DNA from 3 places in the Brevibacillus sp. SAFN-007a genome. Region 1 is predicted to be linked to each of the others. Evidence: riboswitches for the same ligand, from Rfam matches in the RefSeq annotation. Region 1 holds a riboswitch; each other region holds the start of a gene.
The links. A riboswitch is a leader RNA that binds a small molecule or an ion and turns the genes downstream of it on or off. The one in region 1 is predicted to bind lysine.

Region 2: another riboswitch for lysine. It lies ahead of ACTHO6_RS14985 (aspartate kinase); the one in region 1 lies ahead of ACTHO6_RS19840 (amino acid permease).
Region 3: another riboswitch for lysine. It lies ahead of dapD (2,3,4,5-tetrahydropyridine-2,6-dicarboxylate N-acetyltransferase); the one in region 1 lies ahead of ACTHO6_RS19840 (amino acid permease).

The regions. Positions count from the first base shown of each region.
Region 1 covers NZ_JBQCKK010000029.1:9,855-16,457, reverse strand. Annotated here, with positions in the region: gene ACTHO6_RS19850 (aminotransferase) at 1-1,157, shown strand, start outside; gene ACTHO6_RS19845 (TolC family protein) at 1,321-2,370, opposite strand; gene ACTHO6_RS19840 (amino acid permease) at 2,557-3,996, opposite strand; lysine riboswitch at 4,110-4,296, opposite strand; gene ACTHO6_RS19835 (DinB family protein) at 4,414-4,908, opposite strand; gene ACTHO6_RS19830 (CGNR zinc finger domain-containing protein) at 5,074-5,631, shown strand; gene ACTHO6_RS19825 (alpha/beta fold hydrolase) at 5,780-6,517, shown strand; gene ACTHO6_RS19820 (hypothetical protein) at 6,491-6,603, opposite strand, start outside.
Region 2 covers NZ_JBQCKK010000014.1:17,406-29,224, forward strand. Annotated here, with positions in the region: gene ACTHO6_RS14950 (hypothetical protein) at 1-4, opposite strand, end outside; gene ACTHO6_RS14955 (S8 family serine peptidase) at 69-3,833, opposite strand; gene ACTHO6_RS14960 (MarR family winged helix-turn-helix transcriptional regulator) at 4,027-4,488, shown strand; gene sdhB (succinate dehydrogenase iron-sulfur subunit) at 4,519-5,268, opposite strand; gene sdhA (succinate dehydrogenase flavoprotein subunit) at 5,290-7,044, opposite strand; gene ACTHO6_RS14975 (succinate dehydrogenase cytochrome b558 subunit) at 7,063-7,674, opposite strand; gene ACTHO6_RS14980 (DUF2507 domain-containing protein) at 8,000-8,452, shown strand; gene ACTHO6_RS14985 (aspartate kinase) at 8,579-9,820, opposite strand; lysine riboswitch at 10,066-10,252, opposite strand; gene uvrC (excinuclease ABC subunit UvrC) at 10,340-11,819, opposite strand, start outside.
Region 3 covers NZ_JBQCKK010000005.1:183,277-195,095, forward strand. Annotated here, with positions in the region: gene ACTHO6_RS08815 (hypothetical protein) at 1-81, opposite strand, end outside; gene ACTHO6_RS08820 (lysozyme) at 442-1,041, shown strand; gene ACTHO6_RS08825 (hypothetical protein) at 1,168-1,767, opposite strand; gene ACTHO6_RS08830 (GapA-binding peptide SR1P) at 2,173-2,298, opposite strand; gene ACTHO6_RS08835 (lysophospholipase) at 2,435-3,238, opposite strand; gene ACTHO6_RS08840 (DUF3055 domain-containing protein) at 3,361-3,660, opposite strand; gene ACTHO6_RS08845 (MarR family winged helix-turn-helix transcriptional regulator) at 3,765-4,289, opposite strand; gene ACTHO6_RS08850 (DUF1885 family protein) at 4,468-4,896, shown strand; gene ACTHO6_RS08855 (glycoside hydrolase family 73 protein) at 5,111-5,749, shown strand; gene ACTHO6_RS08860 (DUF4912 domain-containing protein) at 5,909-6,271, opposite strand; gene ACTHO6_RS08865 (hypothetical protein) at 6,385-6,981, opposite strand; gene ACTHO6_RS08870 (N-acetyldiaminopimelate deacetylase) at 7,263-8,396, opposite strand; gene ACTHO6_RS08875 (aspartate aminotransferase family protein) at 8,400-9,614, opposite strand; gene dapD (2,3,4,5-tetrahydropyridine-2,6-dicarboxylate N-acetyltransferase) at 9,629-10,339, opposite strand; lysine riboswitch at 10,457-10,646, opposite strand; gene ACTHO6_RS08885 (flavodoxin) at 10,803-11,246, shown strand; gene ACTHO6_RS08890 (GNAT family N-acetyltransferase) at 11,349-11,819, shown strand, end outside.

The DNA of each region.
Region 1 (6,603 bases):
AAAATCGTTTGTCTTCTACAGTCGCATCCTTGAAGCCATCGGGCATCCGCCGCTTTTTCGACCTGGCGGCGTCGATGGAAGGGGTCATTTCCCTGGGGGTAGGGGAGCCGGATTTCGTGACGCCCTGGCGCATGCGCGAGGCTTCGATTTCCTCCCTGGAGCGCGGACACACCGCGTACACCTCCAACGCAGGGATGCTGCCGCTGCGCGTGGAGATTCACAACTATTTGGAGGAGCGCTTTTCGGTCAGCTATCATCCCGAGACAGAGATTCTCGTGACCGTCGGGGCCAGCGAAGCGATTGACATCGCGCTGCGGGCCATCCTCGATCCGGGCGACGAGGTGCTGGTGGTAGAGCCGTGCTACGTCTCCTACGAGCCGGTGATTCGCCTGGCAGGCGGCGTGCCGAAGTTTTTGAAAACGACGATGGAAAATCAGTTCAAGCTGACGGCACAGGAGCTGGAGTCCAATATCTCCGCGCGCACGAAAGCGATTATCTTCTGTTATCCGAACAACCCGACAGGAGGCACGATGACGGCAGACGAATGGAAAACGCTGTTGCCGATCATCGAAAAGCACGACCTCTTGGTGATCTCCGACGAGATTTACGCCGAGCTGACTTACGGGCGCATGCACGACAGCATCGCAGCTCTGCCGGGCATGAAGGAGCGGACGATTCTGATTTCCGGCTTCTCCAAGGCGTTTGCCATGACGGGCTGGCGCCTCGGGTATGTGTGTGCAATGCCTGACCTCTTGGCGGGCATGTTGAAAATTCATCAGTACACGATGCTGTGTGCGCCGACGATGGCCCAGATGGCTGCCCTCGAAGCTTTGCGCCATGGCCGCGACGATATGGAACGGATGGTCGAGAGCTACCGTCAGCGCCGCAACTACGTGGTCGACGGCTTCCGCCAGATCGGACTGACGTGCCACGAGCCGGATGGAGCCTTCTACGCCTTCCCTTCTGTGGCTGCCACAGGACTGAGCTCGGCTGCGTTTGCGGAAAAGCTGCTGATGGAAGAAAAAGTGGCAGTGGTGCCAGGAGATGTGTTCGGCGAGAGCGGGCAAGGACATATTCGCTGCTCGTATGCGACATCCATGGAGCAGCTGAAAAAGGCGCTGGAGCGGATGGAGCGCTTGATGGGACGATTGTCGTAACCAACAAAAAAAGCGGACGGTCCCCAGGGGGACGACGTCTGCTTTTTTTGTTCTTGCTCTATATTTAAGAAGGCGCGGGGCCTTGATTAAGTGCTGGCGAAGCTAGCGGAGCGAATCGGAATCGAAAGGAAAAATGAGATCAGATATTTCGTATCGCGAAATATTAGAAACCGACAGATTGATTCAAGGTGCTGACAGCGATGTTGTATTGATAGAGGGAATCGGCTGCTTTGATTTCGGAATCAAACAATTCGGCTTCTTTTTCGATCAGGTCATGCAAGGATACTTTTTTGTTCGCGTAATCGAATAAGGCGGCTTGATAGTCTTTCCATGCTTCCTCTTTGGCTGCATTGCTTTCATCCAGCGCTTTTTTCGCGGCGACGGCATTTTCGTAGTTGGCGCTCACTTCTTGCTCCACTTTTTTCTGGAGCTGTTGCTTCAAGATTTCCGCTTTGCGCAAGTCGTTCAGTGCGATTCTTCCTTTATATGTACTGATCGCGGAGTACTCGGAGATATAGTCCACTTTTACTTGGGCAAAGGCTCTTTCTGCTTCCGCTTTTACCATGTCCGGACGTTTTTGGAAGGCGAGAGCTTTGGTTTCTTCCAGTGTAGCCAGTGGGGCAGAGGCGAGTTTGCTGGTTTCCAGCAGCCATTGCTTGTCCGCTTTTTCGTTCAGCAGCTCATTGAGCTTGGCCAATGCCTGTTTGTAGCTGTTCTCCAATTCAGCCAGGTTTTCTTTGGCATCGCGGTTGGAGGACCAGGTTTGGCGCTGCATGCTGTTCTTTTGCAGCTTGATTTTTTCCGCGAGAGATTGAGCTTCAAAGTAAGCTTTTTGTACTTGCAGTTGCAAGCTGTTTTTCAAATCGGTATACGAGGCTTCGTCCATCAGCAGATTTTTTTGCGCGCTGGCGGTGTCTTCGTATTTGCTTTTGGCTTCGTCCAGCGTATTGATGTCCTCTTTCTTGATCAGTGCTTTATCCCGCAGCGTCATGAGTGTTTCATAGCGAGTGTTGTCGTAGGTGAGTTGCAGCAGTTCCAGATCCACGTTGTTTTTCAGCGCTTTTTCGACGGCATGCGCAAGAGACAAGGAAGTAATTTGCGTCTGTTCCGCTGCTGCGAGAGGCTCAGCGGCCAGAGCCAGATGGACATTGCCTGCCAAGAGAGCGGCGACCAGGGTGGTAGTAGAAAGGTGTTTGGACAATCTGGATTTCATGGTATTACCTCCTATAAAATGTAAGAAATTGTAATGATAACGATTATCATTATCGAATTTCATGAACATTATATAGTTCCCACATATATTCGTCAATATGAAACGGAAGAGGAAATAAATTTTTCGTAAACAAAAACAGATTCCCTGCGAGGGAGGGAATCTGTTGGGCTGTGGCGACGCTTTTTCTTATTCGTCCATGCTGAGATCGACTTTGTTCAGCGGCACCAGCTTGCTTTTTTTCGTATATTTGTACACGAGCCAGACGATCAAAAACAGCGGCAGGCCGATGTAGGAGACGAACACGCCGTTCCAGTCGATTTCTCCGCCAATGAACGCGGAGTAGTTCTGGCCGATAATGACGATGCAGCAAATGATGAAGGCGAAGATCGGACCAAACGGGAACAGCTTCGCCCGGTACGGCAAATCGCGCAGATCGCGTCCTTGCGCCAGATAAGCTTTGCGGAAGCGGTAATGGCTGACGGCGATTCCAAGCCAGGCGATGAACCCGGACATGCCGGAAGCATTCAACAGCCACACGTACACTTCGCCATCGCCAAACAACGAGGACAAAAACGCCAGGGCACCGATGGCCGCTGTCATGATGAGGGCGTTGACCGGAACGCCATTGCGTGTCACTTTGGCAAACCATTTGGGCGCTTTGCCTTCCTTCGCCAGCGTCCACAGCATACGGGTGGATGCGTACATGCCCGAGTTCCCCGCCGACAGAACGGACGTGAGGATCACTGCGTTCATCACGGAGGCGGCAAAGGCAAAGCCTGCTTTTTCAAACACGATCGTAAACGGACTGATGGCAATATCCGTAATATCTCCGCTGATCAGATTCGGATTGTCGTACGGTACGAGCAGCCCGATAATCAGGATGGCGAAAATATAGAAGAGCAAGATGCGCCAAAAAATCTGGCGGATCGCTTTCGGGATGTTGCGGGCAGGGTCTTCGCTCTCCCCGGCCGCTACACCGACCAGCTCGGTTCCCTGGAACGAGAACCCGGCAATCATGAACACACCGAGAAGGGCCATGAATCCGCCGTTGAATGGCGCGTCGCCTTTGGTAAAGTTTTGGAAGCCGACTGCTTCGCCGCCCATGATGCCGAAAATCATCAGGACACCGATCACGATAAAGACGATGACCGTTATGACTTTAATTAGGGCAAACCAGTATTCGGATTCGCCGTAGCTTTTGACAGACAACAAATTCAGAGCAACCATCAGGCAGAGGAACAGGGCACTCCACAAAATGGCGGGAGTATCCGGGAACCAGTATTTCATAATCAGTGCCGCGGCGGATAGCTCGACGGCAATCGTAATCGCCCAGTTGTACCAGTAATTCCAGCCCAGCGCAAAGCCGAGGGACGGATCGACGAATTTGGTGGCGTACGTAGAAAACGAGCCGGATACCGGCATGAAGGCTGCCATTTCCCCCAAGCTGGTCATCAAAAAGTAAACCATGATACTGATAGCGATGTAGGCAACCAGGGCTCCGCCCGGTCCGGCCTCGTGAATCGAGCCTCCGCTCGCCAGGAACAGACCCGTTCCGATTGAGCCGCCAATGGCGATCATCGTCAGATGGCGGGCTTTCAAACCACGTTGCAGTTGATTCTGTGACATACGATACTTGCACGACCTTTCTAAAAATTTGAGAAGGTCGGTCGGAAACGAAAAAACCGCCAATAGCCAAAAAACAGCACAGGGCGGTATGATCCAATCCCCACCAAGCCTTCACTGAAGATAGCACACCACGTTTGCCCGGCAAGCAAACGTGACAGTTCTGTCCCTTTCGGGTACAGCCCCAGCCCATGCGCACAGAGATACGTCATGAGCTTCGGCGGCTTTTCCCTTTCCTGGAGTCATTGATTTTCTCTGAATCTCGTACAGGATGACATAAAAGCCGCGACCTCTATCCTCACCGTGAATGATGAGGATAACATGTATGAAGTTGATTTATTTATCAACTATATATGATTGATGGCGATTTCGCAATGAAAAAAGTTTGGTTTCAAGATATTGCTAGGGGAGCAGTTTTGGCTATAAAAAGGAGCGGCGGGCGGGCCAGGAGCCTTGCAACTTGCGGATTTGCACGATTTGCCCCGTATGAAAAGCGTCGTGCAGGATGATGCTCATCACGCTTTGTCCGGTCGGGATGTTCGGAAGCGGCTGGTCGAACGCCTCGTCTGACAGAGCGACGAGACGTTCATGAATCTGGCGATGGACGGTTTCCATCCGCTGCACGGTGGCCTGCCAGGCTGCTTCGTCATCGGGCGTTCCCGAAGGCCGGAACGTGTCGTCGTTCGTCTCGGCGGTACCGGAAAAATCCGTGCCGGACAGGCGATGCAGCAAGCGCTCCTTGAAGTAAAGCAGGTGGCTGACATTTTCCCAAATCGTGTTGGCTGCTTCGCCTTCCGGCCGCCAGCTTGCTTGCGCAGCCGTTACGCCGGACAGGGCATCTTTAAGCGGCGGATACCAGTCTTCCTTGTCGTACGTGCATTCCCATTCATGAACAAGCAGTTCCATCCGATTCATGGGTTTCCTCCTCGTCTGTGAAACAGATTGGTGAAACGGTATAATGGCACTAAGAAGCAATTCGTAACCATCTAAACTGATTATGGTCGTTACAAAAAGGGTATCATACGCACGGTTTTGATACAAGAAGCAAAACAAACGAAAAAGCATGGGGGAAATAGCGGAGTGAACTGGCTGTGCATCGATTTTTTAAACAGTGATTGGCGCGATTGGCGCGGGTCTGGCCGCAGGGAAAATCGTCTGGAGAAGCAGGAATGGCTGGAGCAGCTGTTGCACGAATACGATTTGCAAGCCCCGCTGCCGATTGAGGAAGCGAGCGCTGCTGCTCTGGTGCGTTTGCGCCAATATTTGCGCGGGTTGCTGGAGCGGGTCGTGCGCGGAGAGGCTTTGCGTCAGGAGGAGTTGGAGGAACTGAATCAGACGCTGGCGAAGGCGCCTTTTTACGTGCGGGTCATCTCTTTGGACCAGGAAAACGGCTATGGGCAGGAGCTGGTCAGCACTTCTGGCGGCTGGGAGCTGGTGATGGCCCGCATTGCGGCTTCCTTTGCCACGCTGCTGCTTCCTGCGCATGTGCAGCGCATCAAAATTTGCGACAACGAGGATTGCCGGTGGGTATTTTACGATGAAAGCCGCAACCGGGTACGCCGCTGGTGCGACGACAAAATGTGCGGCAATCTGATGAAAGTGCGCCGTTTTCGCGAGCGGCAAAAGGAGAAAAAGTAAAGGGAGAAAAGAAGGGACGACGGAGCTGTCCGCGCGTTTTGGCACACGCGCCCTTTTTTGGCGGGAATGGAGAAAGCATGCACAGGGAGGACAGGATGGAGACATACTAAGAAAGCAAGCAAGAAGGGAACGGAAACGAGGTGGCGGGATGAATCGGAACCCATGGTCGAAGGTGCTGGTGTTGCTGTTGCTCGTCGGAGCCTGTGCAGCGCTCTGGCATTTGCGGCCCTATCAACCCGATCAGGCTGCAAAAGACGCGATGCAGGGAGGCGAGGGGATCACGGTCATCGACACGGGGGACTGGATCGCCTTTGAAGGAGGGGAGACGCGTGAACCCGGCATCATTTTGTATCCAGGCGCTCTGGTCAAGCCCGAGTGCTATGCGCCGCTCGCACGGGCCCTGGCTGGTTCCGGCTATCGGGTGTTCCTTGCGCGGATGCCGCTGAATTTGGCGATCAGCGACGTCATGCGGGCCAATCACGTGCTGCAAGCGTATCCGCAGCAGTCGTTTGTCATTGGCGGGCACTCTCTCGGCGGCACGATGGCAGCCAGGTACGCGGCCAGCCAGCCTGAGCGGATTGCCGGCGTCTTTTTGCTGGGGGCGTATCCGGACAAGCGTGGAGATTTGAGGGAAGCGGATATCCCTGTGCTGTCGCTGGTCGGTTCGCGGGATGGGGTCATCAATCGGGAAACCTACGAACAGAACAAGCAATTTTTGCCGGAGCGCACGGTATACATGTCCATCGAGGGGGGCAATCACGCGCAGTTCGGAAGCTACGGCCCGCAGGAGAAAGACCAGTCTGCCGCCATTACTCCCCAGGAGCAGTGGCAGCAGACGGTGGCGGCGATCAAGGACTGGCTACTGACCGACGTCCTTCTCCGTTAGCGAGACGATGCCGGATACAACGCCGGTAATCCGGATGTTTTCGGAAGGCAGCAGGAGCGGCTCGTCTTCTGGGCGAGTAGTCGTAA
Region 2 (11,819 bases), on a different contig from region 1:
ACATCGAATTTGCTTCCCCCCAAACAAGCAGCCCGGCACCAGCGACCATCCGCTGTACCGGGCTATCCCTACCGTTTCTTTTTCCCGATCACATTCATCTCGGCACGCGCTTCCCGCCCCAGCGAATCCGTGGCGACCACCGTCAATTTTTTTCGTCCTTCCTCAACCCGGTCCAGCACCAGCCGGAACCCTCCCCGGTCGTTGACGTCAGCAGACACCTTTTGCTGTCCGTACATGATGCGCAACTGAACCGGACCGGGCCCTGTCACCTTGCCCTCAATCGGCAGGTCTTCGCCTTCCTGGCCTTCCACCTGACCGCTCATGAGCGTAATCGTGGGCGCGGGGATCGGCCTCGCTCGGTAGTTCAGCCGCTGTTCCCCCAGACTGAGCACGACCGTACCTGCGCTCGCATCTACGTACGCGTAGAGCAGCAATGCGCTCCGGTTGCCTGCCCCATCTTTTCCTTCGATCAAGATGCGGTTTTCCCCTTGCTTCATCGGCACGATGTGCGTCAAGCTTTTCTGCACGGGGATTTCCAGCTGGTCTTCCTCGAAGTTGGCGACAATCTGGCCGTTGACGCTGGCCTGGCCTTTGTACGTCTGATCGCGGTACAGGAAGCGGATCGGAACGAGCATCGTTTTCGTTGCCGGGTCAAACTGCATATCTTCGGACCCGTCGTTTTGGAACTGGAGCATCGGCGGACTCGTGTCGACGATGACCCGTTGCGTGAACTGCCGCGTATTGCCGTACATATCGGAAGCACTGTACATGACGTAGTTCAGCCCTTCCTGCAGCCGGAGAATCGTCTCGAATGAACCGTCCGCCTCCAGCTTGACAGGCGTCTTGTTGATGGAAAGCCGCACTCGATCGAGCAGCTCCTCGCCCGCTACCTTCCCGCGCAGGGCGACGTCCGGCTGCTTGGCTATTTTCAGATAGCTGAACAGATCGTCGGGAAATTCCACGAACGGCGGTACGGTGTCGCTTTTCCCGTTGATGTTCGCCACGCTGATGTTTCCGGCGTAATCGAAGGCGACTACGCTCATGTTTTTCTCCGGCTGGTTGATGATCGTGCTGGTGATTTTCGGCGAATACGGGCCGCCTGCTTTTTTCCCGTTCACGTAAAGCAGATAGCCTTGCACGTCTTTATCGCGACTGCTCCACTGCACCTTGTTGCCGGACAGGGAAGCGGTGATGACGGGCGGCTTCGTGTCCACCCGGATCGGCAGCGTCATCGTTTGCCAATTGGCATCGCGACCGTCGATTTTCGCCTTGATGAGAAACTGGTATGCGCCATCCGGTGCCTGCACATAGCTGCCTGTTTGCGTCGAAAAAATTTTGCCGTCCCAGCTCCACGCCTCCCGCTCTGTGTAGTAGTAGGGCGTTCCCAGCTTGGACTGATCGTACTTGCTGACTTTTTCGTCCCGCACCAGCGTGCGCACCGGCTTGCCTGACGGATCCGTTACCTCCACGACCACCTGCCTGGCGTTGCGCAAAAATGTAATCGACGGAGCCGCGCTATCGTAATGGCCGTCTCCGTTCGGGGAAAACGCAATCTGGCCCGGATCAATCTGTACGGTTCCATCTTCCTGTACCCCTGTCACGCCCAGGTAATCGCGGTAGCGCCATTTGTCGTTGCGCTTGTCGTGGTACCAGCTCGTTTTGACGCCCGTCCGTTTTTCCTGGCTGCCGGCCTCCCAGAGGGGCTGATCCATAATGCGCGGCTCGTCCCAGTCGCCGAAAAAGCCGTAGTAGGGGACGCGCAAGACAGGCAGCGACTTGTCCTCTGGCGCAAAGGAGAGAAAGCCTTCGGCAAACTGGTTGCGGGCTGCTCCCTGCGGGATGGCGAGCGTCACCTTGACCTCGGCACGCTTGCCAGGCTCCACGGTTACCTTCGGAGCGGAAAAGCGCAGCTGCGCCCCTTCCAGCGCGGTTGCCGTCAGCATGTTCAAGCCATCCTTGCGCAAGTCGGTCATGACGCCGAACTCGTCGTGGAGCTGGTACGTGATCGGCTTTTTCCCGAACTTGTTATCGACAAACAGGGAAAACGTCGTCGTGTTCCCGATCTCTCCCAGCGAGACGCCTGCCTTGCCTTTGGCATCGACCACGACCGCCGGTGTCTGGATCGCTTTGGCAATTTGCATCAAGCCCGCCCCTTGGACACGCGGGCTGTACGGGTATTTTTTCACTTGGGCCTTGTCGGATGCAGCCACACTCACCCGCGGGTCCAAAATCGGCTCGGCTGTGTTCATCGCCGCTGCCTTCAGCGTCTCGACCAGCGCCCTGCCCTGCAAGCTTCGCCCCTGTTTTTGGTAGGCTTGCTTGAGCAGCGCCATCCCGCCTGCTACGTGCGGCGTCGCCATGGACGTTCCGCTTTTGACCGCGTATTCCGAGTCGCGGACGAGCGACAAAATCCCTCCGCCCGGTGCGGCAATTTCCGGCTTGAACTGCAGGTCGGGAGTCGGCCCCCAGGAGGAAAAGCCGGAAATGGTTCCGCCATCCGGATAAGGCATCGGATTTTGCGCGTACTCGCCATTGAAGGTGACCGTCACCTTTTTCCCTTTTTTCACCGCCTGCGCCAGCTGCTCCCCCATCTGCTTCAGCACGGCCACCGCCGGAATTTGCTTCAAATGCTCGGCGCTGATCATCAGCGGACCGGGTTCATTGTTGTAAATGATCGCGCCGACGGCACCCGCTTCTTTGGCAAGACGGAGCTTTTCGTCAAACGAAATGTCCCCGCGCTCCAGCAGCACGATTTTGTCCTTCACCGACACGTTGTAGTCTTCTTTTTTCCCTTTTCCCATGTAAACGAGCGGATACGGCTTCACCAGAGAAGCAATCGGATTCAGCGCAGACCCGCTCTCCACGTGCCCAGGCAAGTAGACGACCCGTTCCAGCCCTGGCACGCCCTGGACGCCGAAGCTGTTGCCCGCCAGCGTCGTCGCGTTGACGGAAGCGACGGAAAACGCATCCGGACTGAGGCCAGGGGAACCGATCATGGCGACATCCGGATTTTGCGCCCGCACCTTGTCGCTGCCGAAGTACGAGTCATTCCCCGCTGCCGCGACGACGATGACGCCGTTGTCCACCGCCTTTTTCACAGCCATTTGCTCCACATTCGACTCGTCCACGTATCCGGCGGAAGACCCGAGACTGAGGTTGATGACATCGGCTTTTTTGGCGATGGAATCGTTTATCGCAAACAAGATCGATTCGCTCAAGCCCGGTACTTCCCCCTGGTAGTTGGAAAACACTTTTTGGCTCATGATTTGCGCTTCCGGCGCAACTCCCTTGATTTTGCCGTTGGCGGCAATGATCCCGGCGACGTGGATGCCGTGCTGGGATTCGGCTACATCCTCCGTCGTCTGGTTGCGATCCGCCCAGTTGAAGCCCGGAATCACTTTTTGCGCCGAGCCTGACTTTTGCACGGCCAGCCGTTTGTCGTGCGGCGGCGGCAAATCGGGATGCCGCGGATTGACGCCCGTGTCGATGACCGAGATGAGCATGCCTTCCCCTTTGACCCCTGCCTCTTGCCAGGCGCGATTCGCTTCGATCATCTCCAGCGTAGTTGCTTGCGCGGCGGCAGCCTTTTCGCCCAGGACAACATGCTCGGAACGCTGCCACTCGTTGGCCCCATTGGCCTGCGCGCGATTTTCCGCCTCGCCCGTCGCCTGACTTATATGTGATTGCTCCTTCATTTCCGCCAAATCGTGCATGACCACCCTGCGCAAGCTGATGGCGTCGCCGTAGGCAAAGACATCCGCGCGGGCATGGCCCACTGTCGTTACGGGAAGCAAAACCAGCACTAATCCTAGACTCATCACCTGTTTTTTCATCGTTTGCCCCCTTGTTGGAAGTACACCCATTATGTATCAGTTTTCACTGGGAGCCGCTCGGGTATTCTCGTCTTTTTGCCCCAAGGTTGACAAAACAGGTGAATCCGCCTATATTTAAATCCGTTAAATATTTCCTATACGAAGCAGTTGGATCGAAAATTGCTACGAAAGCTGCAAGGAGCTGAACTTCTGCATGTCTTCTCCCTCCACTGAATCCATCGACCGCCTGCAAGAGGCTTTTCGCACGATCATGCGCACAGTGGGCCCGCACATGTCCGAGCCTGTTCCCGGATTGACGGGGGCGCAATTTTACATCCTACATCAACTGGAGCAGCGCCAGAGGTGCACGGTCGGAGAATTGGCCGACTCCATGATGGTCAAGCCCAGTGCGATCACAGCCATGATTGATCGGCTGGACAAGCACGGCTACGTCAGCCGGGATCGCGATGAAGAAGACCGCCGCGTCGTCTATATCCGTCTGCTTGAAGCCGGGAAAAACATTTTGGCCCAGGCAAAAGAGACGCGGCGGGAAGCGCTCAGGCAGTTGTTTTCCCATCTCACCGAGGATGAGTGGGAGCAGTTCGTGCGCCTGTTCGAAAAACTCGCGGTCGCTGTCGCCGCCGACGCAAGAGAAAAAGGCGTGCCTTCCGGATAACCGGGGCACGCCTTTTTCTTTGTTCTCCCATTAGGAGAAGAAGAACTTCTTCAGGGCATATTTGGTCGTTTCTTTGTTCATATGGGCAATCGAGGTCGTGAGCGGGATGCCTTTTGGACAAGCTTGCACGCAGTTTTGCGAGTTTCCGCAATCGCCGATACCGCCGTCTTCCATCAGAGCTTCCAGACGCTCATGCTTGTTCATCATACCCGTTGGATGCTGGTTGAACAGACGAACCTGAGAAATCGCAAACGGCCCAATGAATTCGGACTTCGCGTTCACGTTCGGGCAAGCCTCCAGGCATACCCCGCACGTCATGCATTTGGACAGCTCGTACGCCCATTGACGCTCCACTTCCGGCATGCGCGGACCTGGTCCCAGATCATGCGTGCCGTCGATGGGAATCCATGCTTTTACCCGTTTCAACGCATCGAACATACGGCTGCGGTCAATCGACAAGTCGCGCTGTACAGGGAACGTGCTCATTGGCTCCAGGCGAATTGGCTGCTCCAGTTTATCGATCAGCGCCGAGCAGGCTTGGCGCGGTCTTCCGTTGATGACCATCGAGCACGCGCCACATACTTCTTCCAAGCAGTTCGATTCCCAGTTGACCGGAGAGGTTTTTTGGCCTTGCGCGTTGAGTGGATTGCGTTGGATCTCCATCAGCGCACTAATGACGTTCATCCCCGGACGGTACGGAATTTTGAACTCTTCCTTGTATGGAGTGCTGTCAGGGCTGTCTTGGCGAGTGATAATCAGATGAATCAATTTTTCTGCCATGATCAGGTTCCTCCTCTCTTCTTACTTCTTGTCAGACGTATAGTCGCGTTTCCGTGGCGGAATCAACGAAACATCAATATCTTCGTAGTAAATCTCTGGCGCTGTCGTTTCCGGATTGAACTTCGCCATGGTTGTCTTCATGAAGTTCTCGTCGTCACGCTCAGGGAATTCCGGCTTGTAGTGAGCGCCACGGCTCTCGTTACGCATGAGCGCACTGATCGTAATCGCACGGGCGAGAACCAGCATGTTCCACAGATGACGGGTGAAGGAAGCGCCGCTGTTGCTCCATTTGCTTGTATCGTTGATGTTGATTTTTTTGTAGCGCTCCATCAGCTCTTGAATCTTTTCATCTGTTTTTTGCAGACGGTCGTTGTAACGAACTACCGTGACGTTGTCTGTCATCCACTCACCCAGTTCCTTGTGGATCAGGTAAGCATTTTCCGTTCCGTCCATTTTCAGGATGCTGTCGTATTTCGCCTGCTCTTTGCTCGTGAAGCTGTCATAGAGCGTAGAAGACAGGTCATCCGACGACTTGTTCAGGCCTTTCATGTACTCGATTGCTTTTGGACCGGCAACCATACCGCCGTAGATCGCGGACAACAGGGAGTTTGCGCCCAAACGGTTTGCGCCGTGCTGGGAGTAATCGCACTCACCCGCTGCAAACAGACCCGGGATGTTGGTCATCTGGTTGTAGTCTACCCACATTCCGCCCATGGAGTAGTGAACGGCAGGGAAAATCTTCATCGGTACTTTGCGCGGGTCGTCTCCTACGAATTTTTCGTAAATCTCGATAATACCGCCCAGTTTGACATCCAGCTCTTTCGGATCTTTGTGGGACAGGTCGAGGTAAACCATGTTTTCGCCGTTGATGCCCAGCTTCATGTCTACGCAGACAGAGAAGATTTCGCGTGTCGCGATATCACGCGGTACCAGGTTTCCGTAGGCCGGATATTTTTCCTCCAGGAAGTACCAAGGCTTACCGTCCTTGTAGGTCCATACGCGACCGCCCTCACCGCGCGCGGATTCAGACATCAGACGCAGCTTGTCGTCGCCCGGAATCGCCGTCGGGTGAATCTGGATCATTTCCCCGTTCGCATAGATGACGCCCTGCTGGTAAACGGCAGACGCTGCTGTACCGGTATTGATGATCGAGTTGGTCGATTTACCGAAGATGATACCAGGGCCGCCTGTTGCCAAAATCACAGCATCCGCACGGAAGGATTGGATTTCACCGGAACGCAGGTTTTGCGCGGTAATCCCGCGACAGGTTCCTGTCTCGTCCAAAACGGCTCCGAGGAAATCCCAATATTCGTACTTGGTCACCAGACCTTCTGCTTCATAGCGGCGTACCTGCTCGTCCAGCGCGTACAGCAATTGTTGTCCGGTTGTCGCGCCTGCAAACGCCGTACGGTGATGCTTGGTTCCCCCGAAACGGCGGAAGTCCAGCAGACCTTCTGCTGTACGGTTGAACATGACGCCCATCCGGTCAAGCATATAGATGATTCCAGGTGCTGCATCGCACATCGCTTTTACTGGCGGCTGGTTCGCCAAGAAGTCTCCACCGTACACGGTATCGTCGAAGTGCTCCCATGTAGAGTCGCCTTCCCCTTTTGTGTTTACCGCACCGTTGATACCGCCCTGCGCACAGACAGAGTGAGAGCGCTTTACCGGAACCAGGGAGAACAGCTGAACGGGAACGCCTTTTTCTGCCGCTTTGATCGTAGCCATCAAGCCGGCCAAACCGCCACCGACAATGATCAGTTTACCTTTTGCCATGATTGAGTCCCCCTATCCCTACAGAATGAAAGCCGACATCGCACGCAATCCGATGAAGGTTACAACGACGAATACGACCATAGTGAAGTATGTTGCAACGCGTTGGGAACGTGGTCCAACCGTAATTCCCCAGTGAACCAGGAACGACCAGATTCCGTTGGAGAAGTGGAAAACCGTACTGATAATCCCAATCGTGTAGAATACGATCATGGCTGGGTTGCTGAAAATGTTCGCCACCATGTCGAAGTCAACATGGGCACCCAACGCTTTTTGAATGCGCGTTTCCCATACGTGCCAAACAATGAAAATGAGGGTAATGATACCTGTCACCCGTTGCCACAGAAACATGTGGTTTCTGAAGTAGCCGAAGTTCCCTACGTTTTGTTTCGCCTGGAACGCGATGTAGAGACCGTAAACAGCGTGAAACAGGATCGGAATGTAGATGAAGACGAATTCAACTACAAGCAGAAGCGGAACATTTTCAATCAGACCCACCGTCTGGTTGAAAGCTTCTGCTCCACGGGTCGCCTGATAGTTGGCTGTCAAGTGAAACAGCAGGAAGAGCCCGATCGGAAACAAACCAAGAAGTGAATGCAGCTTGTGACTGAGAAAGCTATGGCCTTTCGCCATAAAATGGTCCCCCTTTCAGTGTATGTAGCGCTCTTTTATGGACCTTTCTCCCATATCCTAACCCATTGCCTGACCCATTAGACATGCCAAAAAACCGTTAGCTCTCTACACGCCTAACTTTGTCGGAATGTGTCAAAATACGAAAAAAAGTTGGGCAAAACTTTGACCAAATCCAATTGTACTCTTGTCGACAGAGAGCGTCAAGACAATGAATAGACTTAATACATTGATAGAATAGCTTTGTTCAGTTTCTCTCTTTTTTCTCCGAATCGGTCATGAAACTAGCTTCCCTCTCATAATCTAGGACAGACAGGAGGGAAGCGCGATGAAAGATACCGACCAGCTGGCAGCCTTGTTGCCGCCCGAAACCATTCCGATTGCCGAGCGTTTGCACATGCCCTATCTCGGCTACCATCTGCTCCGCGAAACATTGACGAACGCCTTGTTGGGAGACAGCGAAAGCCCGATCTTGTACTGGCTGGGAAAAGACATCGGCCGGAAAATTCCGATCCGGTCTTCTACAGGCCCGATCCTCCCGTTTATCCGCCTGGGGCTGGGGCAGCTCGATCTCGTGGAAGAGACGGCAGACGCAATCGTCTACAAGCTCACGCACACCATCCGCGACTATCAAACGCCCGAGCGACTCAGCCGCACCCTGTCCCTGGAAGCGGGAATCATCGCTGGCAGCATCGAGCAGTGGAAGGGCAGGGACACGTCCGCACAACTGGAGATCGACAGCTCGTCCCGCATTCTGATCAAGGTGCGGACGCAAACATAAGCAAACGTTCGCCTCGTTCGCCTTTGTGCGGGACACAGCGGCCCTTTTGGCATTGCCAAAGCAGCGGCCCCGCGAAACATTCAAAAAGATGCCCCCTCTGCCCGTGGGCGAGGGAGCATTTGCTTCTTATAAGCCGTGCACGACTGCCGTTTCCGCCACATCGAGTCCGTATGCCGTATGCAGGCTGCGGACGGCAAGCTCGGTTTGACCGGCAGGAATGACGCAAGACACTTTGATGTCCGACGTCGAAACCATCTTAATGGAAATTTCTTTTTCAGCCAAAACGCGGAACATCTCGGCAGCCACCCCCGGATTGTTCACCATGCCGGAGCCGACGATGGACACTTTGGTCAAGTTTTGCTCGAAATCAACTTTTTCGAAGCCCAGCTCCGCTTTGTTGTTTTCCAGCGTATCCAGCGCCTTCTTCAAGTCATCTGCCGCAACCGTAAACGAAATGTTCGTGACAGCCGCATCGTAGGAGCTTTGAATGATGATGTCCACGTTCACCTGATTGTTCGCCAGCGTATTGAACAGGCGGGACAGCGTTCCCACCTTGGCAGGCATGCCGACTACCGTGACTTTGGCGACATCCTCGTCGTGCGCGACTCCACTTACTACTCTTCCTGTTTCCATGTTGGCAACCTCCTCAACGTTCGTCCCCTCTTCGGCCGTAAAGCTGGAGCGAACCACCAGCCGTACCTTGTATTTTTTCGCCGCCTCTACCGAGCGCGGATGCAGGACGCCTGCCCCGAGATTGGCGAGCTCCAGCATCTCGTCGTACGAGATCGTATCCAGCTTGCTGGCCGCCGGCACCAGACGCGGGTCGGCCGTGTAGACACCGGCAACGTCTGTAAAAATTTCGCATTTGTCGGCATTCAGGCTGGCTGCCAGGGTAACCGCCGATGTATCCGAACCGCCGCGTCCAAGCGTCGTAATCTCTCCTTCGTCGCTAATCCCCTGGAATCCGGCCACGATCACGACCCGGCCGCGAGCGAGCTCTGCCTGGATGCGCTGTGGATCGATCTGCTTGATCCGCGCCCGGCCGTGAATGGCTTCCGTCGTCACTCCTGCCTGCCAGCCAGTCAAAGAGATAGCGTCGTACCCCTTGGCATGCAAGGCCATGGCGAGAAGGGCGATCGATACCTGCTCCCCCGTGGTCAGCAGCATATCCATCTCTCGCTCGGAAGGGTAGGCGCTGATCTGCTTGGCCATATCTACCAGGACGTCCGTAGATTTGCCCATCGCAGACACGACGACTACCAGGTCATGCCCTTCCTCTTTGTAGCTGATGATTCGGTCCGCAACTCGTAAAATTCGCTCAATGGTTCCTACAGAGGTGCCTCCGTATTTCTGCACGATCAACCCCATGCGGCTTCTCTCCCTTTTCTCATATCCACATATTCACAGACTATATCGTTTTCTCTCGTTAGGATTCGCTTGTTTCCATGCGGTCTATTTCTAGAAAATTTTTCCTGTCACTTTGCAAAAAAGGCACCGACCAGGAATGAGTCCTGCCGCTGCCTACTGTTTCGACATGCCGATTCCTCCTTCCCAAATACACGCGGACAAGGCAGCATGACAGGTCGACACCGATCCATGCTCCCATTGACACACCGTGAGATAGCTCTCCATCTGGCACCGGTTACGAGCCAGATGACAGTCCTGCATTTGTTCAATGCAGGCCCAGCATGGAGAACTACGGGTTTTTCTCCACACTTCGGCGAATTCCCCTTTCCCGCTCCCTTCACAGATACCCGATCTCAGGGTGGTACTCTTGGTTTTCGCGCCTCTACCTCACTTCATAAGGGAAGTGAGGCTACATATTCTGTTTGAAAGGCATTATATCATGGGAATCCCGGCGGTTCAATTGCTTCTTTGCAAAAAACGCTAGGATTCCAGCTTGCGCAAATGGGCCAAAATCTGTTTGGCCAGTTTGTCGCCGATTCCCAGTTGCCGAAAATCCTCCACCGTCGCCTCACGCATTTTTTTCAGCGAGCCAAAATGGGTAAACAACAGCTTGCGCCGCTTCTCGCCGATGCCCGGTATTTCGTCGAGCTTCGAGGAGAGCATCGTCTTCGTCCGGGATTGTCGGTGAAACGTAATCGCAAAACGGTGCACCTCGTCCTGAATGCGCTGCAGCAAATAGAACTCGTAGCTGTCCCGCTTCAAATTCACCGGCTCCGGCGGATCGCCGTACAACAGCTGCGCCGTTTTGTGCTTGTCGTCTTTGGCCAGACCACAGACGGGAATGTACAGCCCCAGCTCGTTTTCCAGCACGTCCATGGCGGCGCTGATCTGTCCCTTGCCCCCGTCGATGACGATCAGATCGGGCAGCGGCTGGTTTTCCTTCAACAAGCGCGAATACCGTCTGCGAATCACCTCGCGCATGGAGCCGTAGTCGTCCGGCCCTTCGACCGTCTTGATTTTGAACTTGCGGTATTCCTTTTTGTCCGGACGGCCGTCTGTAAAGACAACCATCGCCGACACCGGCTCGGTTCCCTGGATGTTGGAGTTGTCGAACGCCTCGATCCGATGAGGGACGCCGATCCCCAGCACGTGCCCCAGGTTGTGCACCGCCTGAACCGTCCGCGCGTCGTCCTTGGACATCAGGGCGAACTTTTCTTGCAGCGCAATCCGTGCGTTTTCACAAGCCATCTCCACCAGCTCGCGCTTTTTGCTGCGCTTGGGCGTCAACACCTTGACTCCCAGCCACTCGGCAAGCAGTTCCGGCTCGCTTTCCTCCGGCAGCAAAATTTCTTTGGGCAGCGCGTTTTGCTTGTCGTAGTAAAACTGGGTGACGTAGGACATGAAGTCCTCGCTCTCGCTTCCGTAGTAGGGGAAGGAGGTCGTTTGACGCTCGATCATCTTGCCCTGGCGCATGTAAAAAATTTGAATGCACATCCAGCCTTTTTCCACCGCAAAGCCGATAATGTCGCGGTCAACCGTATCGGTAAACGTAATTTTCTGCTTCTCCATCACCGCTTCAATGCTCTTGATCTGATCGCGGAATTCCTTGGCCCGCTCAAACTCCAGCGCCTCTGCGGCCTGGAGCATTTTCTCCGTCAGCTGCTGCTTCATCTGCTCATGTCCGCCGTCGAGGAATCGGCTGATCTCATCCACCAAGCGCTGGTTTTCCTCAGCCGACACCTCGTTCACACAGGGAGCGAGACATTGGCCCAGATGGTAGTACAAGCAAACCTGTTTGGGCATATTCCGGCATTTGCGTAAGGGATAGAGCCGATCGAGCAGCTTTTTCACCTCGGATGCGTCGCCTGCATTCGGGTACGGCCCGAAGTATTTCGCCTTGTCCTTCAGCACCTTGCGGGTAATCTCCAGCCGCGGCTGCGCTTCGTTCGTAATCTTGATG
Region 3 (11,819 bases), on a different contig from region 1:
CGCAAACGCTGGAGTCCCCGTCCACAGGGAGGTGACCAGCAACGCGGCAGCCAGCAGCCCCTGCATGGGCTTACGTTTCATGAGACAATTCCTCCTTTTGCAACGATTTTTACACTTCTCCATTATCCTCCAGTATGAAAAGGTTGTCAAAAAAAGCAGGCCCTTGCCAAAAGGGCCTGCCAAATTGCAACAGAGAGGCTCTTGCCGACAGGGCATTCTCCGGGCCAGGGGAAATAGTCGCACAGACAAAAGAATCCGATTTTGTATCGGATTCTTTTATTTGTGAAAAATTCGTTCGTTTGCGTGCAAAGGCTTTTTTCAAAAAGCAAAAAGATTTCTAAGAGGCGGTTGTATTTTACTTTGCTTTTTTACCTACAAGGGTGAAGGCGATGAGTTGAGCGCTCAAAATAGTCGCTACTACCCATACAAAGGAGTGTTAGTATGTCCAATTTTTCTTTAGGCACAGATGGAGCAAACCTTATCAAAAAACATGAGGGTTTTTCCTTGAAATTTTATGGAGATCCTTATGGGTATCCAACAGTTGGATGGGGACACTTGATAACAGACACGAAAGTATACAAAAAAAATACAACAGGGAATCCAAATGATTCTCTTCTATCCCAAGCAGAAGCTGATGCTTTATCAAAGTCCTTAAATCTAGGTTATACTTCACCAATCTCTCAGTCTAAGGCAAATACTTTTTTTGCTGATGATACTGCAAAGGCTGTAAAGGCGGTTAATAAATTAGAACTTCCTACAGGTTGTCAATTTACACAATCGCAGTTTGATGCACTTGTTTCGCTCACTTATAATGGAGGTCCTGGGGTGCTAACAACCGATGATGTACAAGCTATGCTTGCCCATGTGTTTATATATCCTTTTATTGGCCCACTTACACCAGCTCAAAGCGATACTTGTTCAAAATTAGTCAGCAAAGCATTTTCATACGATAGAAATTTACAAAAAAGAAGAAATGAAGAAGCAACTTTATTTTGTAAAGGCATGCCTTATACTCACAAATATCCAGTATATACACTGTAGTTTCATCGTTTGACGACATAAACCAAGAAAGGTCAACCTTTGGGCTGACCTTTCTTGGTTAAAAAATGAACTCACAGGCATTTTCTATTCGATTGGCACAGAACTTGTTCCATACCTTCCCTTCATTTAATCAGTAATTTTTTTAAGCTCAAAATGAGTTGCCTCTAATAACAAAATAAGCCGATCATTATTAACCATAAAAAAACTTAGAGGTATGCCAAGGTTTGTAGAAGAGTCATTTAATACTATGTATTTTACCTTATCATTGTTATTTATATGTAAAGTATCGGGATCTGTTTTAAATAAACGATAAAACGAGATTGTGTTATAACATATAAAGTTAAGTTCATATAATGGGTTCTTGAGTTCATGTTGATAATTCGTATAGTTTTTAAGTCCTTTTGATGAAAAGAAGTCTTTTTTGATTATAAATTCATCACCGATAATTTTTTGCCCTGTTGGATATTCAGAAGCATCATTGTATGAATTTGAAAACCCCAAAAGTTTCTCAACTTTCCACGTTCCATAGAAAGACTTTTCAGTTTCACTATCCAACGTTGTAAATACATCCTCACAATAGTCAGTGGTGTTTTCTGGAGTCATAGACTCATCCGCTTCAGGCTTAGGATTACTGGAAGTATTTGGATGCGATGTCATTTCAACATTTCCACAAGCCGATGTTAGCATCAACATCATCAGGATACAAACCCATCCTATCTTTTTCATGATTCACACTCCGATTTATTTTTTTGATTGTGTCACAATCTCTTCCGACATCCTGGCAGCCATGATTGCTTCGGACACCGATAGCTACACATCCATGGATAATCGCTTGCGCACGATCAGCTCACGACGGTTATTCTTTCACCTGTTATGACGTTGGGGGATAGAAAAAAGTTCCAGCATTTTTTTGATAAGCACGACCGGATCCATACTGGGGCGACCGTTATCTTCGCATGCAAAAACAAGTTCGTCCATAGGAACGAGAGATACTGGGGTCTGTCCTTCGCAGCCTGTCTTACGTAACCATCGTCATCACTCCAAGATGGTATCGCCAACAAAATAAAACTGCCGACAGGTACTTTGTCGGCAGTCTGATAGGCCCTTGTGGAAAGGCCGGCACGGTTTCCCTTATTCTTTTTCCTGTCTTTGCTCCGGTCTGCACTCGCAATGGCAGACCGCATAAAGCGTTTTCACTGAGTTGCTTTCAAAATGTTCAATGATGGTCCCGCAAGTCTGACATACGATTGTTCCCATCTGTGTCCCCTCCGCCTGTTTATTCCCGATAAAATGTGATGTCACATATTCGTTTCTGTCGCATGCTTTTATATTAATATGTCACACCATTGGGAGTCAATACGGTAATTGAACACATTTTTCGTAAATTAGTATGTCATATTTCCTTTACGACGATTTCCTCCATCCAGTTGCCTATCTGACGGAGCACGTCCTCCCGTTCCGGTTCGTTCAGCACTTCGTGGCGCAAACCCGGAAATCGGCGAAACGTCTTTTGCCCCTGAATGCCCGCAGTAAAACGCTCCACCGCGTCCGCGTCGACCAGCGAGTCGTCCCCTGCCTGCAGCACCAGCACAGGCAACGCGAGCCGTTCCCGCTCCTCCCAGGCCGTCTGCATGGCTTTGTGCAATTCACAAAACCAGCGCACGCTGACCTTCGGGTAATTGAGCGGATCGTTTCGGTAAGCCGCTTGAACGGCCTCATCCCGTGAGACCATGTCTGGCGAAATCCCGTTGGCCATCGCAAGCGTCGGCCAAAAACGGTCCAGCCATCGCGCTGCCTGCGCCTTCCAGGCGGGCACTTCCAGCTTTAGCTGCAGACACGGGGAAGTCAAAATCAGCCCCGCCAGCTCCTGCGCCGTTTTTTCAGCCTGAACGAAGCGCGTCGCAATCAATCCGCCCAAGCTGTGTCCCAGCAAAAACACGGGACGTTTTCGTTCGCTGTCGTCCAGGGCTGCCACCGTCCACTCTCGCACCTTCTCTACATACGCATCGAACGAATCGATATGCCCTTTGATCCCCGGAGAGCGTCCCCAGCCGGGCAAGTCTTCCGCGTAGACGTCCCACCCCTGTCGATTCAAAAACGCAGCGACGTGCTCGTATCTACCATGGTGCTCTCCCGTGCCATGGACCAGCACGATGGCTCCTTTTGGTTCACTTGCCGGCCATTTATGTACGCGCATCTTCTTCTCCTCCCTTTCCCTATCCCGATTGTATGCGGGTGCAGCCCACTCCGCAAACCGGGCGTTTCCACCGCTTCGGGATCACGCAAAAAACGAGCAGAAGATAAACTTCTGCTCGCCTGCTAGTACTGATTTTCTTCAAAGGGAATGGGTGGCAAATATTCCTGGAAAAATTCAGCCAGTGCCAGGGCGTCGCTTTCCGAGTCCAGTCGGAAAATCCTCTGCAGGTACCCCGGATTTACCGCGTCATCTGAACTGAGAAGGGTCGATTGCCCAGTCTGCATACAGATCACCAACGGCTTTCCATAAAACTTGTGCGTGAATACGATCCCGAAGTCGTGTCTGGTTCCCTCAGAAGCAAATCCGAGAAAACGGACATTGGCGTTTTCCGAAACGTCGTATAAGTGGTCGTAGTGCACCATCAGCAATCCCTCCCCGTCTAGGTTGTTCCTCCGACAATATTCGCAAAATATTCGGAGTATTTATAAGTATACGCGAAAATCCACTCCATTGCCACCCTTTCCGCCTAACTAATTAAAGGTGTGGGGTTCAGAGCCCGCTCCTCCCCTTCCTGAATCCATCTGACCTTCTCCGCCCCGTGCAGCGATTGCGCCACAAAGGAAAGGCATTCAAAGAACAGCTCGACGACTGCTGCACTGTATCGTTCTTCCATTTTCTCCAAGGCATACGTCAATCTGAAAATAGACGGGACATTTCTTCTGCTTGCCTCCAGAACCTCCTTGCCTCGCTGGGTCGGATACACGTGGACGACACGCCCGTCCAGCTCCGACTTTTCAATCGTCACCATCCCTTTCTCCATCAACTTTTTGATATGAATGACGATGGATGACGGGTGCCAGAAAGTCCAGTCGGCAATTTGCGTGACACGCACCCCCTCATAACAGTAAATGATCCACAAAATGTTGAGCTGCACCGAGGAATCCAGTTCGGCTTCCTTCGCTGCCCGCTCCCAGTCTTCCTTGTTGACTACATCAATGGCACGCATCGTGTTCAACGCTTCAAATACGTTTCGAATCGAGGCCTCCTGCATGGGTTTACTCCTCCATGATCCTTTATCGTTCCCTGATCGACTATATAAATAGTATTTATATTTTACACTTTTCAGAAAAGACTCGCAATTGTTTTCGTTTCCCAACTGTCTCATTGTCAAAGTGTGGAAGCAATGCTACACTAAACGCAGATATTCCCGGTACTAGGAGGGTGCAATCGTGAAACTGCAATCGGCCTACATCTATTTCGTTCCAGGCTCCACTGCCCAATCCGCAAGTATTGACGACGTCAAAGCCAAGTTTACGCGATACAGGGACATGACCGCGAAAACAGGCGAGCAGCTCGGCTGGTCCTACGCTGAAGCCGCTTTTCCGTATACGATTGAAGAACGTCCGGAGGGCGAGGGCTCGTGGTTCCTCCTCAAGGGAAAAGATCCGAACATGTACAAAGCCATTGTCGTAGGGGTCGGCAGCAAGGATGACAACGGCACCGAGAAGCACTACATCCAGATTTCGCTGCCCGAATCAGCGACGCACGGCGACAAGAACAAGGCAAACGAATACTGTCGTTACCTGGCCCGCGATTACAAGGCGGAGCTTCACCTGTTCAACAAGCGCATCCAGTACTTTCAGCCGCGAAAACCATAGCCACGCAAACAGCCGATCCGTCGGCTGTTTTTTGTGCAGACAAAAGGACCGCATACCCAACTTCCACGTCTTCACCACTGCCTGGGCGGGAGCCACGTTTTTGCTGACGCTGGCATAAGAATGGTACGGATGGCCCCTGTTTGCATCCCGAACCGGGGGCCGCTGCCAAAAACGGCAGAAGCCCGAAACGCTCACCATGAAAAGAGGTGTCCGCATGGAACCGCAAGCATTCATCGAGCTGGTGGCAGGCTCCGCCAGACAAACCTTTCTCCAGTACCACATTTTTCCCTCGATCACCATTGCGCAAGCCATCCTGGAATCAGGGTGGGGGCAAAACGTTCCGCAAGACCCCGCTACCGGCCGCTCCTCGTACAATTTGTTCGGGATCAAAGGCATAGGCCCAGCCGGCTCCGTCACCATCACAAGCAAGGAGGTGGAAGCTGGAGAGACCGTGCCTCGCCAGTCCGCGTTCAAGGCTTACTACAGCTATCAGCAATCGATTGAAGACCACGCCCAGTTTCTGCTCAAGCCTGCCTACAAAAAAGTGCTGATGGCCTCCACGCCGCAGGAGGCTGCCCAGGCTTTGTCAAAAGCCGGCTATGCCACAGACCCGCAATACGCCGACAAGCTGATCCGCCTGATCCAGACGTACAACCTGACGGCCTACGACCAGTTCTCGCCAGAGGAGCCGTCACCGTATCCGCCCTGGAAGCTTGATCTGGGCAAACGCGCGCTTCGCGAGGGGCTCATTACCTCGCCGGAGTGGCTGAGCAAGCTGGACGAACCGATGCCTGTGTGGGCCGTCCTGGCAGTCGCTCTGCGCCTCCTGGACAAACAGCGCGAAGTTCCCTAGGAAAGGATTCAGCCCACACAAAAAAACAAAAGCCCCGTTCCAGCACAGGCAAACCTGCGCGAAGCGGGGCTCTTTCCTTATGAGAAAACAGGTACTGCATCCCGGCGAGAGCTTCTCGTGAGCTTTCGTCCGGAAGCCAGATCAAATGAGCACGATGATTCAAATCATTTGAGATCGCGACAGCGAATAGAACCTTCCATCCACCATCCGAATTCCCAGATCGACGCAATATTCCAATCCTTGCGTTACTCCGTACAAGATCCATTCGGAAGACTGATGGTTGATATCGAAATCCGTGTAAAGGTCTGTGCCATCATTGCGGATCTCTTTGCGGTCAGTCACGTCAAAAAGGCGCAGGACAAACGGCAGCTCGGCAAAGGGTATCGCAAATTTCTTTTCCACTTCCTGCTCGAACTCCTTCGTCATACTCCACTCCGCCTGGATCGAATACTCATCCTTCCAGGCAATGTGTATACTCGGGCCTTCTACATCCGTGGACGATCGCGGGGGATTTGTCTCCATTTGCTCCCATCGTTCCTTTCTTTCATGTACTTGCTTTCAACATGTATAGTGGCTTTTTCAGTCTATTATATCATGCGATCAAGCCATGTGGGAACGTATCCGGGCCATTAAATTTATCGTCCTACCGTAAACGTGTTTTCGCCCACGACCACGTAGGAAGTAAACTTCTCCGACTTCATCTGTACCTGTACCTTGTAATCTCCATACGCCCCCAGCTTTGTCGATACAAACGGCTCGGAGAAGTAGAAGCTGTTCGCATTTTGCGTGGAATACTTCCATTCTTTTCCTTTGGTTACTTCCTTGCCGTCCGGTCCGATCAGAACGAGCTGCATCCGCAAGTCTTTGGCGACAGGCGCTTCGTCCACTTCGACAAAGACGTTGAAGGTGCGCGGTACGTTTTTGTCGCTGTAGCCTTTGACCGGGTTGCTGAAGACGATATTTTTATTGCGCGTCTGCTGAATGCCTTCAATGACGATGATGTTTACATTAGGCTTGACTACCTGCAGCTTGCCCGTCCGTTGATCGTAATCGACAAAACCGCCAAGCTTGTTGACCAGCGCCTCAACCGAGTCTGCTCTGGAAGCAGGCAGGTCGTTTGCGATCGACTCCGTGCCCATCAACACGCGCAACGCACCTTCTCCCAAAGCAGCGGCACTTCCCACTCCCGCTACAGTCAACGCCAACAAGGCCGATAACCATGCTTTTTTCATGTCATAATCCTCCTGTTTGTGCGCGGCAGCGCTTTCTCTTCCGGAATTTCTTCTCCTTAGTTTATACGTGAAAAGTGGCAAATAGTTGTGGTCCGCGGACAAGTTTTTTCAACACTATCCACAGAATCCACAAGCAGGACCCATCCGTGAAGAAAGACATGTTCACCCTTGCTGCGAATTCGTACGCCGGACGCTTGACAAACAGAGGTTCGATTTTTCACCGTGCCTTTTCGCATGCAGAAAAGAGCGGCTAGCATTTGCCGCTCTTTTGCTGCCTCGCGCTAATCCTGCTGGGAAAGCCACCGGAAATAGCGGGAGACCAAACGGATCGCAACCTCGATTGCGTCCTCGCTCGGTTCGATTTTGGCATGGTGCAGTCCGTACGGGGTATTCACGCCCAGCCAGAACAAAAAGCCCGGAATCTCCTGCAGGAAGTAGCCGAAGTCTTCTCCGGTCATCGCTTCCTTGCAGGTAATCAGCGTCACGTCCTCGGCCTGCTCGCGCACCCAGTCCATGAAAGCCGTCGTCAGCTTTTCCTCGTTGTACACCTGGCAGTACCCTACGCCGTAGTCTATGGAGGCCGTACAGTCGAAGCCGGCCTCGATGCCTTTGACCAGCGCTTCAATCCGCGCTTTGACCAGCGCCATGGACTCGGTCGAGAACGTGCGAATCGTCCCTTCCAGCCGCGCCGTTTCCGCAATGATGTTTTGCCGGGTGCCGCCCGCAAGCTTGCCGATGGTCACGACAGCGGAATCGAGCGGATCGACGTTGCGCGCCACAATCGTCTGGAGCTGTGTGATGAGATGGCTGCCTGCGACCACCATGTCGTTTGCTTTGTGCGGAAAAGCCGCGTGTCCGCCTTTTCCGACCAAATCAATGTACAGCTCGGACGTGTTGGCAAACAAAACGCCCGGCTTGGTGGCAATGTGGCCGACCGGATACTCCGGCGCGATGTGCAAGGCAAATAGGCAATCCGGCCGCCAGGAAGCAAACTCCTCGCTCTCCAGCATCGGCTTCGCGCCGCCTGGCCCCTCTTCTGCGGGCTGAAACACAAACAGCAGGTCATCGGCAATCGGGTGCTCCACAAAATGCGTCACAAGCCCGAGTGCGATGGCCATATGCATGTCGTGTCCGCACGCGTGCATGTAGCCTTCGTGCCGCGAGCGAAACGGATACGACGTCTCTTCGGCAATCGGCAAGCCGTCCATGTCTGCGCGCCAGGCGATCGTGCGCTTTGGACTCTCCCCGGCGATCCGGACGAGAATTCCGGTGCGCCACGTCTTGATCTGCATCCGGTCCTGCGGGAGCCGTTCCAGGTAATCGAGCAAATACTTCTGCGTCTTCACCTCGGCAAAGCCCGGCTCCGGAATCTGGTGCAGGTCGCGCCGAATCTGGGTAAACAGCGATGTCGCCATGGTTTACGCCTCCCCTTTGGCCCCGTGCCGCACAGCGAGTTCCGCTGCAAAGCTGTCCAGGAAAAGGTCGACGTCTTCTTTGGTCAAGGTGAGCGGCGGTAGCAGGCGCACGATTGTCTTTTGCGTCACGTCCACGAGAATGCCGCGATCGAGCATGGCCTGCTGCAAACGGCTGACCTCTTCCGGGGTGGCACTGAGCGGGATGCCGACCATCATGCCTTTTCCGCGCAGCGCCTGGAGCTGTTCCGGGAGACGCGCGCGCAGCGCTTCCAGCCCCGCCCACAAGTACGCGATCACTTCGTCCACGCGAGCGGCAAAAGCAGGATCGAGCAGCTCATCCAGCACCACGTTGCCGAGGGCCGCCGAAAGCGGCGACGGCGCAAAGGTCGTCCCGTGGTCGCCCGGCTTGAACTGGTTCATCAGCTTCGTCCCGGCAATCACGCCGCCGAGCGGAAGCCCCCCGCCTACTCCTTTGGCAAACAGGATCAAATCCGGCGTCACGCCTGCGTGCTGGTAGGCAAACAGCTTCCCGGTACGTCCCATGCCTGTCTGGATTTCATCCATCGCAAACAGCATGCCTTCCTGCTGGCAAATCGCCGCCACCTCGCGCAAAAACGCTTCCGACAGGGGCACGACCCCTCCGGAGCCGAGCACAGGCTCCATCAGGACAGCAGCCGGCTTCGCATCGCGGCAAATCGCCCGCAGGCCGTCCGCATCCTCTGGATCAATCTCGTACACCGGAAAATCGGGCTGCGGAAAATCCTGATACACATGGGCCTGTCTGGTCAGCCGCACCGCGCCCAAGGTTCTGCCGTGAAAGCTGTTGCGCAAGACGACAATCCCCTCGCGCCCGGCGCCTTCTGCCTTCGTCCATTTGTGGATCATTTTGATCGCGGCTTCGGTCGCTTCCGCACCGGAATTGGTGAAAAATACTTTTCCCGGGATCGTCTGCTCCACCAGCCGCTGGGCCAGGCGGATTGCCGGCTGGTTCAAAAATACGTTGGAAATGTGCAGGAAGCGCTCGCCCTGTTCGCGCAGCGCCTGAACGATCCGCGGATGGGAGTGTCCCAGCACATTGACGGCCAGCCCCGTGAACAAATCCAAATATTTTTTTCCCGCCGTGTCGTACAGGTAGTTGCCTTCCCCTTTTTCAATCGCGATCGGCAGACGTTTGTAGGAAGAGACGATGTATTGTTCATCAAGCGTACGCCAGTCCATGTGCGCTCTCTCCCCTACAGTTGACGTAGCTCCTGCTTGATCTCCGTCTTGGAACGCGTTTTGTCGTCGATCTGTTTAATGACGCGCGCCGGCGTACCGGCTACCACAACGTATGGCGGCACGTCTTCAATGACGACCGCGCCCGCTGCCACAACCGCGCCTTTTCCTACGCGAACGCCTTCCAGAATCACGGCGTTGGCACCGACCACGACGTCATCTTCTACGACGACTGGTTGCGCGGAAGGCGGTTCGATGACACCTGCGATGACAGCGCCGGCGCCGATGTGGCAGTTTTTCCCGATCGTTCCGCGACCGCCGACGACAGCGTTCATGTCGATCATCGTGCCTTCGCCAATCACGGCACCGATGTTGATGGTAGCGCCCATCATGATGACGGCGTTGTTGCCGATTGTCACCTGGTCGCGGATGATCGCGCCTGGCTCGATGCGCGCCTGGATTCCTTTGGTGTCGAGCAGCGGAATCGCCGAATTGCGGCGGTCGCTTTCGACCACGTAGTCTTCGATTTTGTCCGCGTTCGCAGCCAGCACCGGCTCGATTTCTTTCCATTCGCCAAACACAACGCCAGTCTCGCCTGTGATAAACGTCTTGGAGCCGGCACCGAAGTCAATGCCCTCCAGCTTGCCTTTCACATATACTTTCACGGGTGTTTTCTTTTCGCTTTTTTGAATAAACGCGATAATTTCATTGGCATCCATCATGTTCACTGGTACATCCTCCTTTTTGATAAAAAACGTGCCTGTCAACGAAAGCAAACCGCTCTCCCGACAAAAAAAGCAATGAGTGCATTCGCTATCTCATTGCTTTCCATACTGCTCAAGCAAATCGTAAATAGCGCTCCACAAACAGGCAATTGCCTTTTGTGACAGGATGTTCATTGTTCATGAATCACCCCAGCCGCCGCTATCCGAGGGGAACAGCAACAGCTTCGGCGCCTCAGCCTTTCCTTCTTCTCCTGCCCCCTGGCAGATGACGAAAAGACGTACTCATCTTCAGCGCACCTCTATTTAGACTTCCACTATTATCATTTCATTTTACTCTACCAAAACCAATCCTTTGTGGCAACAGCTTTAGGGAAAGAAAAATAAGTGTTGACATCGAGAATCATTTTCATTATTTTATTTTTGTGAGAATGATTTTCATTATCTTATTTGGAGGGTTTACGTTATTATGAGCCGCATTTTGATGGTTTACGCAAGCATGACAGGAAATACACAGGAAGTGGCTGAAGCCATTGCCGCAGGGATTCGTTCCACCGGAAAAGACCTGGAGATAAAAGAAGTCATGGATGCGACTGCCAAGGAACTGGAAGACTACGATGCCATTTTGCTCGGCGCCTATACATGGGGGGACGGCGATCTTCCAGACGAATTCCTGGATTTTTACGAAGAAATGAACGATATCGACTTGAGCGGCAAAAAAGTAGCCGCATTCGGTTCCTGCGATTCCGCTTACGAGCATGTCGGCGCTGCTGTAGATACGCTGCTGAAAAAAGCGAGCGAGCTTGGAGCCGAAACTCCGCTGGAAGGTCTGAAAATCGAGCTTTCTCCAAACGCAAAAGAAGTGGAGATTTGTAAAGCATTTGGCGTTTCCTTCTCCGAGCTGCTCGGCTAAGACCAGCGCCGGAAAAGAAGTTGTCCAAAAAAATCCTTTTCAAGCAAGCGCTGTCATGATAGAATGTCGATCCATCTTTTCTCAAGAAGGAGGATTGGTATCATGACGTTACATACACATACGGTCTACTTGCGACCACTGCAAGCACATGACGCAGCCGAGCTTCTGAAGCTTCGGCTGCGTAATCATGCCTTCCTGCAACCGTTCGAGCCGCTGCGCTCCGCCGCCTTCCTGACGCTGAGCGGTCAGGAGGCGCAAATTGCGCAAGCGGAGCAAGACTTTGCAGCAGGGACCGCCTTCGCCTTTGGCGTGTTTTTGCGCGACACGGACGAAATGATCGGCCGCGTCGCTCTGTCAAACGTTGTGCGCGGCGCCTGGCAAAACGCGACCATCGGCTACTTCATGGATGAAGCCTGCAACGGCAAAGGCTACACCACTGCGGCCGTACGGCTTGCGCTCGCGTACGCCTTCCAGGAAGCCGGGCTGCACCGCGTACAGGCCGCTGTCATGCCCCGCAATACTCCCTCCATCCGCGTGTTGGAGAAAAACGGCTTTCGCCACGAAGGCTTGTCC